One region of the Roseomonas gilardii genome, then DNA from elsewhere that is predicted to be linked to it. Evidence: riboswitches for the same ligand, from Rfam matches in the RefSeq annotation. Region 1 holds a riboswitch; each other region holds the start of a gene.
What was found. A riboswitch is a leader RNA that binds a small molecule or an ion and turns the genes downstream of it on or off. The one in region 1 is predicted to bind cobalamin.
Positions count from the first base shown of each region.

Region 2: it holds a riboswitch for cobalamin, as region 1 does, so the genes downstream of both, RGI145_RS19365 (ABC transporter substrate-binding protein) here and RGI145_RS14025 (CbtB domain-containing protein) in region 1, are expected to answer to the same signal.
Region 3: it holds a riboswitch for cobalamin, as region 1 does, so the genes downstream of both, RGI145_RS10010 (5-methyltetrahydropteroyltriglutamate--homocysteine S-methyltransferase) here and RGI145_RS14025 (CbtB domain-containing protein) in region 1, are expected to answer to the same signal.

Region 1 is NZ_CP015583.1:3,043,736-3,047,056, forward strand. It holds gene RGI145_RS14015 (hypothetical protein) at 243-629, opposite strand; gene RGI145_RS14020 (lysophospholipid acyltransferase family protein) at 626-1,270, opposite strand; cobalamin riboswitch at 1,604-1,830, shown strand; gene RGI145_RS14025 (CbtB domain-containing protein) at 1,870-2,052, shown strand; gene RGI145_RS14030 (CbtA family protein) at 2,062-2,811, shown strand; gene RGI145_RS14035 (hypothetical protein) at 2,970-3,245, shown strand.
Region 2 is NZ_CP015583.1:4,288,737-4,292,057, reverse strand. It holds gene zigA (zinc metallochaperone GTPase ZigA) at 1-478, shown strand, start outside; partial or broken gene RGI145_RS25870 (DUF6525 family protein) at 484-663, shown strand; cobalamin riboswitch at 868-1,162, shown strand; gene RGI145_RS19365 (ABC transporter substrate-binding protein) at 1,201-2,307, shown strand; gene RGI145_RS19360 (FecCD family ABC transporter permease) at 2,304-3,321, shown strand, end outside.
Region 3 is NZ_CP015583.1:2,191,824-2,195,144, reverse strand. It holds gene RGI145_RS10010 (5-methyltetrahydropteroyltriglutamate--homocysteine S-methyltransferase) at 206-1,369, opposite strand; cobalamin riboswitch at 1,487-1,666, opposite strand; gene RGI145_RS10005 (alkylhydroperoxidase, AhpD family) at 1,797-2,327, opposite strand; gene RGI145_RS10000 (peroxiredoxin) at 2,512-3,066, opposite strand; gene RGI145_RS09995 (LysR substrate-binding domain-containing protein) at 3,266-3,321, shown strand, end outside.

The DNA.
Region 1 (3,321 bases):
CAGGCCGGGCGCTACTCCGGCAACCACGACCCGTGGGCGGCAGGGGACAGGCTCATGGTCCGGGGCGCCGCCGTCATCAGGGGGAACGGCGTCCCGCGGGGGCTGCTCCCCCGATCTGCGCGGGCAGGATGCGGAACCCTCCTCCTCCGCCACAAGCGACGCGCCTACGCGGCAGATCCCATGGCGCCTCATGTCCTGTAACATGACGCCCGGCGGCATACGGAACCCGCGCATCCGCCCCCTCATGGCCAGGCGCCACCCTCCGGCAGCGGCTTCCAGCCGATGGGCGCGATGCGCACCCCGCCCGGCGCGAACCAGGCGAATTCCCCCCGCCGCGCCTCCGTCGTCCCCGTGCTGCGCGGCAGCCAGCGGAACACCGCCGGCACCTCGCCCAGGATCACATCCAGCACCAGCACCGGCACGTTCTGGAGGCCGGGGAAATTGCCCATGCGCCGCCAGCCCCCCTGACGGATCGGCTCCCGCACCGTCCAGGGCAGATCGCCTGCCCCCCACCCGGCATCATTCGCCGGGATCCCGCCCCCGGGCCGGTTCATCGGCACACCCTGCGCCAGCACGCCCCGAATCGGTGCCTCCCGATCGTCGCCCCCGCCCTGCATCTGGCCGATCACGCGCACACCGCCTCGGCTGCCCGATCGGCAGCCATGTCCAGCGCGTCCTGCAGCACCGCCGCGTGAAAGGCAGCCGTCCCCCCATCGGGCAGGATCGGCCGCCCGGCCACCGCCACACCCCGCGCGAAGGGCAAGGGGATCAGCATCCGGTCCCAGGTGCCGATCCGGTGCATCGGCAGGGCATGCGCCGCGCAGGGGACCACCGGCACACCGGCCATGGCGGCCAGCCGCACCGCGCCCTCCGACACCCGCCGCCGCGGCCCGCGCGGCCCGTCCGGCACCACCACGGCGATCGAACCCTGGCGAAGCCCGTCCAGCAGCCGACGGGCCGCCACCGTGCCGCCACGCGAGGAACTGCCCGCCACGGCGCACAGGCCGAAGCGCTGCAGCATGCGCCCGATCATGCCACCGTCGCGGCTGCGCGAAACCAGCACCAGCCCCTGCTTGCGCGGCACCCCGGCCTGCGCCGACTGCCAGAAGGCACTCCAGGCCAGCGGCATCAGCGGCAGGCATTCATGCCAGAAGGCCAGCACGAAGCCCTGCTCCCGGTCCGTCAGTTCACGCAGATGCTCCGTGCCGCGCAGCTCCCAGCGGATCGTCCGCTGGCAGAGGGTCAGATAGCAGGAAGGAAGCCAGGTCACCGCCCGACTGCGCAGCAGGGCCTTCCCCAGCCGCCGCCATGGGCGCTTCCATCGCCGCCCCAATGCGCCTCCGGACGGCCGCTTCCGGAAGGCCTGCCACCGATTCGGCATACCGTCATGGTCAGACACGCCGCGTTTACTCCGTGGGAAAATTTCCCACAAACCATAGGTCCCGCGCTTCGTAACGGCCTCTCCGGACTCCGCGCGCCTGCCATGCGCCCCCGCTCGACCCCGCCACCCCTGCGGGCACACCATCCCGCCCCGTACCTGACCCTGGAAACCGCCGCGCCCCTGGGCCGCGAACCAGCTCTTCCTTCCTGACCCCCTTCACCCCTAACCTCGCCCCGTGCCGGTCCCGCGCGAGCGGGCGAAAAGGGAACGCCGTGCGCCCGCTCCATACGGGCAAGTCGGCGGCTGCCCCCGCAACTGTCAGCGGCGAGCTGGCGGCCTTTCCACCTCCGCCGAGGGGTGGGCCACTGGAAGCCCACGGGCTTCCGGGAAGGCAGGCCGCCCGCCAACGCGCCGCGAGCCAGGAGACCTGCCGGCACAGCGACACACCTTCATGGCCCCCGCGGGGCGCGGCGGCCGGAGACATCACGATGCACAACAGCCTGTCCCACCCCGCCGGCCTCGCCGCCCGACCCGCTTCCCGCCTCCTCGCCGTCCTGCTCAGCGCCGCACTGGGGGCCGTGCTGCTCTGGGGCGTCGGCTTCGCCCATGCCAATGCCCTGCACAATGCCGCGCATGACACGCGCCATTCGAATGGCTTCCCCTGCCACTGAGGCATGGTCATGCAGTTCTTCCCGAGAATCCTCCTCACCGCCCTGCTGGCCGGGCTGTTGTCCGGCGCGGTGGCCACGGTGCTGCACAATCTCGGCACCGTGCCGATCATCCTGCAGGCCGAAACCTACGAGCAGGCCGCCGAGGCTCCTGCCCACCACGCCACGACAGCCCCGTCTCAAGACCACGCCTCCGCGCCGCTCTCCCAGGAGGCCCATGCGCATGACGACGAGGGCTGGTCACCTGCCGATGGCGCGGAACGCATCGCCTACACCCTGCTGGCAGACCTGCTGACCGGGATCGGCTTCGCTCTCCTCCTGGTCTCGGGCTTCGCCCTACGCGCACCACCTGGTGGCGACCGTTCCATCGGCTGGCGCCAGGGCCTGTTCTGGGGCTTGGCCGGCTTCGCGGTCTTCACCCTGGCCCCGGGCCTCGGCCTACCGCCGGAACTTCCCGGCACCGAGGCCGCACCCCTGGCCGAGCGGCAGCTCTGGTGGCTGGCCACCGCCGCCCTGACCGCCATGGCACTGGCGCTGATCGCTTTCACCCGGAAGCCGGGCTGGGCCGCGCTGGCGATCCTCCTCCTGCTCCTGCCGCACCTCGTCGGTGCGCCGCAGCCGGCGGAACACGCCGCCCTCGCCCCACCGGACCTGGCGCGGCGCTTCCTGGTGACCGCCACGGCGACGAGCCTGCTCTTCTGGGCCGTCCTGGGCACCACCGCCGGCTGGCTCTATGGCCGGCCCGCCCGGCAGACGGCCTGACGCGGCCCGTGACAGCGGAAAGGCCGCCCCGCGCGGCCTTTCCCGCACCGCCCGCCTCCCGGCGGCACAGCATGGAACCCTCCCCCGGCTGCGGTGTTGTCCGGGAGACGGCGCCCGGCACGGCGCGAGCACCACCTCCGGACAAGGGGATCCAGACCATGGACCAGCCAGCCACCCAGCCCATGCCCTATGGCAACCAGCCCTATGACAGTCAGCTTCCTGCCCGCACCAACGGGGATGGCGATGCCACGCTCAGCCTGGGCCAGCGCGCCATCTATGTCGTGGCCGGCCTCGCGCTCGCCGCCGCCGGCGCGAAGCCCCGGCCCAACCCGCTGCTGAACATCCTGGCCCTGGGCGCCGGCTCCTATCTCGCCTGGCGCGGAGCCGAAGGCACCGATCCGGTCAAGGCCGCCTATCTGCGGCATTTCGGCTGACGCCACCGGGGGTCCTGGCCTTGCCCACGGCCCCCTTCCCCTCTCGAACGAGCCGGCGCATCCTTGGCAAGGGGAA
Region 2 (3,321 bases), 1.2 Mb from region 1:
GGGCTGGGCCCAGGCCCTGGCGGGCGGGCACCTGCCGGAAAGCGAGGAGTTCGGCATCCGCTCCTTCGTCTGGCGGGCGCGGCACCCGCTGCATCCGGCGCGGTGGAAGGCCTTGATCGAATCCGACCTGCCGGGCGTGGTGCGGGCCAAGGGCTTCTTCTGGCTGGCCACGCGCATGGGCTGGGCGGGCTCCTGGCAACTGGCCGGGCAGGTCGGGCGGCACGAGGCGGCGGGCCACTGGTTCGCGGCCGTGGACCCCGCCCGCTGGCCCGGGGACCCGGAATGGCGAGACGGCATCCGTGCCCAGTGGCGGGAGCCCTTCGGCGACCGGCGGCAGGAGGTGGTCTTCATCGGCGCCGGCATGGACGAGGCGGCGCTGCGCCGGCAACTCGATGCCTGCCTGCTGACCGATGCGGAGATGCGGCACGGGCCGCGCGCCTGGGCCCGGCTGCCGGACCCTTTCCCAGCCTGGGGCTGAGCGGCGTGGCGGGAAACGACAACACCGTCCGGGAAACGCTTTGGCGCCGCTGGGGCGGCGACGAATGGGCCTGCTTCGACGCCCTGCCGCCCGCCGTGCGCCAGCGGATGCGGGAGCATGCCTATGACGCCTGGGCCGTGAACGCGCATCTCCTCTGGCGCCTGTGGCGCCGCCGCCATGCCTCCTCGGAACGGGCGGAGCGGCTGCTGCTGCGCCATCTCGACCGTTGCGAGGCGCTGGAGCGCGCGGGTTTCGACGCCGCGCACCGGCAGCGCCACGGCACGCCGCTGCCGCATGTGCTGGCCGGCGTGCCCGTGCTGCGGGATGGGGTGAGGGATGGCGTGCCGCGGCGGTCGCGGCTTCGCCTTGCCCGCCGGCCCATGCGCGGGATAGGTTGGCCCGTCGACGGTCCCGCGCGAGCGGGTGAAAAGGGAAGGCCGTGCGCTCCGGCCGGGCCTCGCGCCCGGGAGCAAGTCGGCCGCTGCCCCCGCAACTGTCAGCGGTTCCCCGCTGGCCCGTCCGCCCTGCCGCCCCTTCCGGAGACGGCCTGGCGGGTCACTGAGCCCTCGCCTCTCCGCAAGGAGGCCGGGGCCCGGGAAGACAGGGCTGGCGAAGCCGGCATGGCGTCCCGCGCCGATGCCGGAAGCCGCGAGCCAGGAGACCTGCCGTCGTCGCTTCACCAGGCCGCCGGGCGGGGTGCTCCGGAGGCGGGAGCCTGATTCATGCCGTCCTTTCCGATGCTTTCCGCCCTGGCCGGCCCGCGCCGGGGCAGGGCGCTGCGGCGCCTTGGCGGCCTCGCCCTCGGGGCTGGCCTTGCCCTGTCCGGCGCCATGGTGCCGCCGGCGGCCGCGGAGCCGACCCGCTACCCGCTGACCCTGCGCAACTGCGGGCTGGACCTGACCTTCCCCAAGGCACCGCGCCGGGTGGTCTCCATCGGCCAGTCGGAGACGGAGATCCTCTACGCCCTGGGCCTCGGCGACCGGATCGCCGGCACCGCGCTCTGGGTGGAGCCGGTGCTGCCGCAGTTCGCCGGGGAGAATGCCAGGGTCCCGCGCCTCGCGGACAATGACCCGAGCTTCGAATCTGTGGTGGGGAAGGAGCCGGACCTCGTCACCGTGCAGCTCGAATGGCATGTCGGGCCGCGCGGCCGGGTCGGACGGCGGGAGCAGTTCACCGATCTCGGCATCCCCACCTACATCTCGCCCTCCGACTGCACGGGCAAGGACAATTCCGGCAGCGGCGACGGGGTGCGGAGCCAGCCCTACACGATGGAGCTGCTCTACCAGGAGATCGAGGAGCTCGCCGCGATCTTCGACGTGCGGGATCGCGGCGCCGCGCTGGTGGCGCAGTTGAGGAAGCGCGAGGCCGATGCGGTGGCGGCGGTCGCCTCGGTGAAGGCGCAGGGCCTGCCGGTGGTCTTCTGGTTCTCCAGCCGCGACGTGAAGGGCGATGCCTTCGTGGCCGGCACCAATGGCGCGCCGGGCTACATCGCGCGGCTGCTGGGCCTGCGCAACGTCATCCGGACGACCGAGGAATGGCCGACCGTGAGCTGGGAGGCCATCGCCACCGCCAACCCCGCGGTGATCGTGATGGGCGAGATGACGCGCCGCCGCTTCCCCGCCGACGACGTGAGCGTCAAGCGCCAGTTCCTGGAGACGGACCCGGTCACCAGCCAGATGCCGGCGGTGCAGGCGCGGCGCTTCGTGGTGGTGGGGGCGCAGTCGATGAACCCGACGCTGCGCACCATCGACGGCATCGAGGCCGTGGCCAGGGGCATCCAGGCCCTGGAGAAGCAGGAGCAGGCCCAGGGAAGCGGGACGAAGCCGTGAGCGGCCTGGCCAGCGACGGGCTGCCGCTGGAAGCCGCCCGGCCGGCGATCCGCGGCCTGGTGACGGCCCGGCCCGGCGCCACCGGTCAGGTGGCGCGGCTGGTGCTGGCCCTGCTGGCGCTGCTGCTGCTCGGTCTCTGCGTCGCCCTGGCCGTCTCGGTGGGCGAGATGCCGGTGCCCCTCGTCACCACGTTCAAGGCGCTGGCCAACCGGCTGCTCGGCGCGGGCTACGAGGTCAGCCGAATCCAGGAGGGGGTGATCTGGGATTACCGGCTCAGCCGCGCGCTGATGGCGGCCTGTCTCGGCGGCGGGCTGGCGGTGGCGGGGGCGGTGCTGCAGGCGCTGCTGCGCAACCCGCTGGCGGAGCCCTATGTGCTGGGGATCTCCGCCGGCGCCTCGACCGGCGCCGTGGCGGTGGTGGTGCTGGGCCTGGGGGGCGGGCTGGTCTCGCTCTCCGGCGGTGCCTTTTTCGGCGCGCTGGCCGCGCTGCTGGCCGTGGCCGCCCTGGCCTCGGCCTCCGGCGGCGGGGCGGAGCGGGTGATCCTGGCCGGCGTCGTCGCCTCGCAGCTCTTCAACGCCATCACCGCCTATGTCGTCACCACCGCCGCGAATGCGGAACAGGCGCGCGGGGTGATGTTCTGGCTGCTCGGCAATCTGAGCGGCGTGCGCTGGCCCGACCTCGCCCTCGCGGCGCCGGCCGTGCTGGTGGCGAGCCTCGTCTGCCTGTTCCAGGCCCGGGCGCTGGATGCCTTCACCTTCGGCGCCGATGCGGCGATGACGCTGGGCATCCCGGTGGGGCGGGTGCGCGCCCTGCTCTTCGCGGTGACGGCGGCGATGACCGCGGTGCTGGTGAGCATCACCGGCACGGTGGGCTTCGTCGGCCTCGTGGTGCCGCATGCAGCGCGATTCCTGGTCGGCCCCTCCCATGCGCGGCTGCTGCCGGCCTCGCTGATCATGGGCGCCATCCTGGCGGTGCTGGCGGATATCCTTTCGCGCATCCTGGTGCCGCAGCAGA
Region 3 (3,321 bases), 850 kb from region 1:
GCCGTTTCAGCGCAACGCGGCCATTCGTGCCCGCGGCATCGCCGCTTTCCACATCCGGAAAGCGGCGCGCCGGTCACGGACACTCCCGGTCGCCCCGCGCTTGTTGCGGGGCTGGCATGGCCAGCGGTGCCCCGCCGTCACCCTTCCGGCCATGCCTTCGGGAAAGTGGGGCGGACGCGCCGCCCCGATCCCGCTGATCCCGGCCTCAGCGACCCCAGATTTCCTCGGCCAGTTCGGCGCAGAGCCGCAGCTTGGCCCATTGCTGGTCCTCGGAGAGCTTGTTCCCCTCCTGGGTGCTGGCGAAGCCGCATTGCGGGCTGATGGCGAGCTGCTCCAGCGGCAGGAACTTCGCCGCCTCGTCGATGCGGCGCTTCAGCTCGTCCTTGCTTTCCAGCACGCCGTTCTTGCTGGTGACGATGCCCAGCACGACGACCTTCTTCCCGCGTGGCACGAAGCGCAGCGGCTCGAAGCCGCCCGAACGCTCGTCGTCGAACTCCATGAAATAGGCATCGATGTCGATGGCGTTGAACAGCACCTCGGCCACCGGCTCATAGCCGCCGGAGGCCACGAAGGTGGACTGGAAGTTGCCCCGGCAAAGATGCATGCTCATCGCCATGCCGGCCGGCCGCGCCCGGGTCGCGCGGTTGATCATGCCGGCATAGATGTCGAGCAGCCCCTCCACATGCTCGCCGCGCCGCTTCAGCCCCTCGATCTGCTCCGGATCGCACAGATAGGCGATGTTGACCTCGTCGAGCTGGAGATAGCGGCAGCCGGCGGCATGGAAGGCCTTCACCGCCTCCTCATAGGTCCGCCCCAGATCGTCAAAGAACCCGTCCATGTCCGGATACACGTCGCGCGCGATCGCCTCCCGCCCGCCGCGGAAATGCACCACGCTGGGGGAGGGGATGGTCTGCTTGGCGATGGCGTTGCAGGTGCAGCCGGCGGTGAAGCGGAAATCCTCGATCATGCTGGGCTTCCAGCCGATCCGGCCGTTCACCCGCAGCTTGTGGCCGAGCGTCGCGCCCTTGAACTGGACCTTGTCCTCGGGCTCGTAGATCTCGATCCCGTCCAGCCCGCCCAGGAAGTCGTAATGCCAGTAGGCGCGGCGGTACTCGCCATCCGTGGCGGCGCGCAGGCCGACCGATTCCTGCTTCGCCACCACCCGGGCGATCTGCTCGTCCTCCACCTGGCGCAGCGCCTCGGCGGAGAGCTTCCCTTCGGCGCGCGCCTGGCGGGCCTCACGCAGCGCGGCGGGGCGCAGCAGGCTGCCGACATGGTCGGCGCGGAAGGATGGAAAGGCGGGCGGCTGGCAGGGCCTGCCATCGGCCCCCGTACGGGCGGCGTCGCGGGTGGCTGTGCTGGCGGACATGGGGTTTCTCCTGACGTCTTCTTGTCATCACGGCCCCGGTCTCCCGGCCCCGCACCCCGTCGCCGGGGTGGGCCTTCGTCCCTTCTGCTCCGCCGGAACACCCCGTCCGGCGTGGCCGCGCTGACGTCAATGATGGCAGGTCTCCTGGCTCGCGCGTCATCACCATCCGCCGCCTTCCCGGGGGTGAACCCGGTGGCCCTTGGCGGTGGCTCGGCGCCGACAGTTGCGGGGGCAGCCATGGCTTCGCACCATGTTCCCGTTTTAATCCGCGAGGGAACCATCGCCCTCCGGTGTAGGGGAGGCGCGGCCTTCCCGGAAGGGGCGGCGGGCTCCGCGGAGGCCGGAACGGAAAAGGGCCGGTGCCCTGTCCGGCACCGGCCCTTCCCGATCCTTGGCCATCCACCCTCCGGAGGGGTGGAAAGGGTCCTCAGCCCGCTAGCGCGGCCTCGCCGTCCAGCACCGCCGCGACGGCATGCACCACCGAGGCGATGCGCACGGAAGCCTGCACCTGCTCCTGCGTCATCCCATGCTGGCGCACCACCTTCTCGTGGCTCTCCATGCACATGCCGCAGCCGTTGATGGCGGAAACGGCGAGCGACCAGAGCTCGAAATCCACCTTTTCCACGCCCGGCCGGGCCATGACGTTCATGCGCAGCTTGGCCGGCATGGTGGCGTAGTCGCCATGCACCAGATGCGTGAAGCGGTAATAGACATTGTTCATGCCCATGATCGCCGCCGACGCCTTGGCCGCGTTCAGCGCCTCGGGCGACAGCTTCGGGCCGAACTCGGCGACGATGTTCTTCGTCACCGCGGCATTGCGCGAGGCGAGCGCGCTGGCGATGAAGGTGCCGGCCAGCTGCTGCTCCGTCAGGAGCGTCTCGGCGGCGAGCGAGCCGAGGTTCAGCTTCAGGTCCTTGGCATATTCGGGCAGCATGTTGCGCAGGGCGTCGAGCGACATCCTGTGAACTCCTCTCCGGTTGTGTTCGGTGGGCGGAGCCGGCCCTCGGGGGCGCCCATGCGCCCGGTTCCCGCGGCTTTCGCGGAACGGTTCTCCCTGGACGGGGGAACGGGGCGGCCGGCTCGGCACACCGTCCCCGGGGGCGCGAAACCCCCGGAGCGCGGTCAATCCGTGGAAGCGGGCCTCAGGCGGCCGGCTTCAGGACCTCTTCGCCCTGCTTCCAGTTGCAGGGGCACAGCTCGTCCGTCTGCAGCGCGTCGAGGACGCGGAGCACTTCCTGCGGGTTGCGGCCGACGTTCAGGTCGTTGACGGAGGCGAAGCGGATGATCCCCTCCGGGTCCACGATGAAGGTCGCGCGCAGCGCCACGCCGGCGTTCTTGTCGAGGATGCCGCAGGCCGTCGACAGCTCGCGCTTGATGTCGGCGAGCATGGCGAAGGGCAGGTCCTTCAGGTCGGCATGGTGCGTGCGCCAGTTCATGTGCACGAACTCGCTGTCGATCGACACGCCATAGACGACGGCGTCACGGTCGCTGAAATCCGTGTTCAGCTTGCCGAAGGCCACGATCTCGGTCGGGCAGACGAAGGTGAAGTCCTTCGGCCAGAAGAAGACGATCTTCCACTTGCCGGCCTCGGAGGCATCGGAGACCTCGGTGAAGGCGGTGTTCATGTTTAGCCCCTCGGGGCCACCCTTCACGGCGGTGAGCTGGAAGGACGGGAACTTGTCGCCGACGGTCAGCATGCAGTGATCCTCTTCCCAAAAGAATTCGGTCGCTTCCGGACGGCGCCGCGAGGGCGATCCCCAAGGGCGATCCCCAAGGACAATCCCTCTGACCCATCCGGTCGGAGGCTGATTCCCGCCCCCGCGCCGTGGCCGGGTATGACGCAGGTGCAGCAAGGGTTCAAATGAATAGTTTTCGTCCTTATGATCGACTGCGCCGATGACCGCCTATCCCAGTCCGCAACAGCTCCGCTACCTCGTCGCCCTGGCGGATCA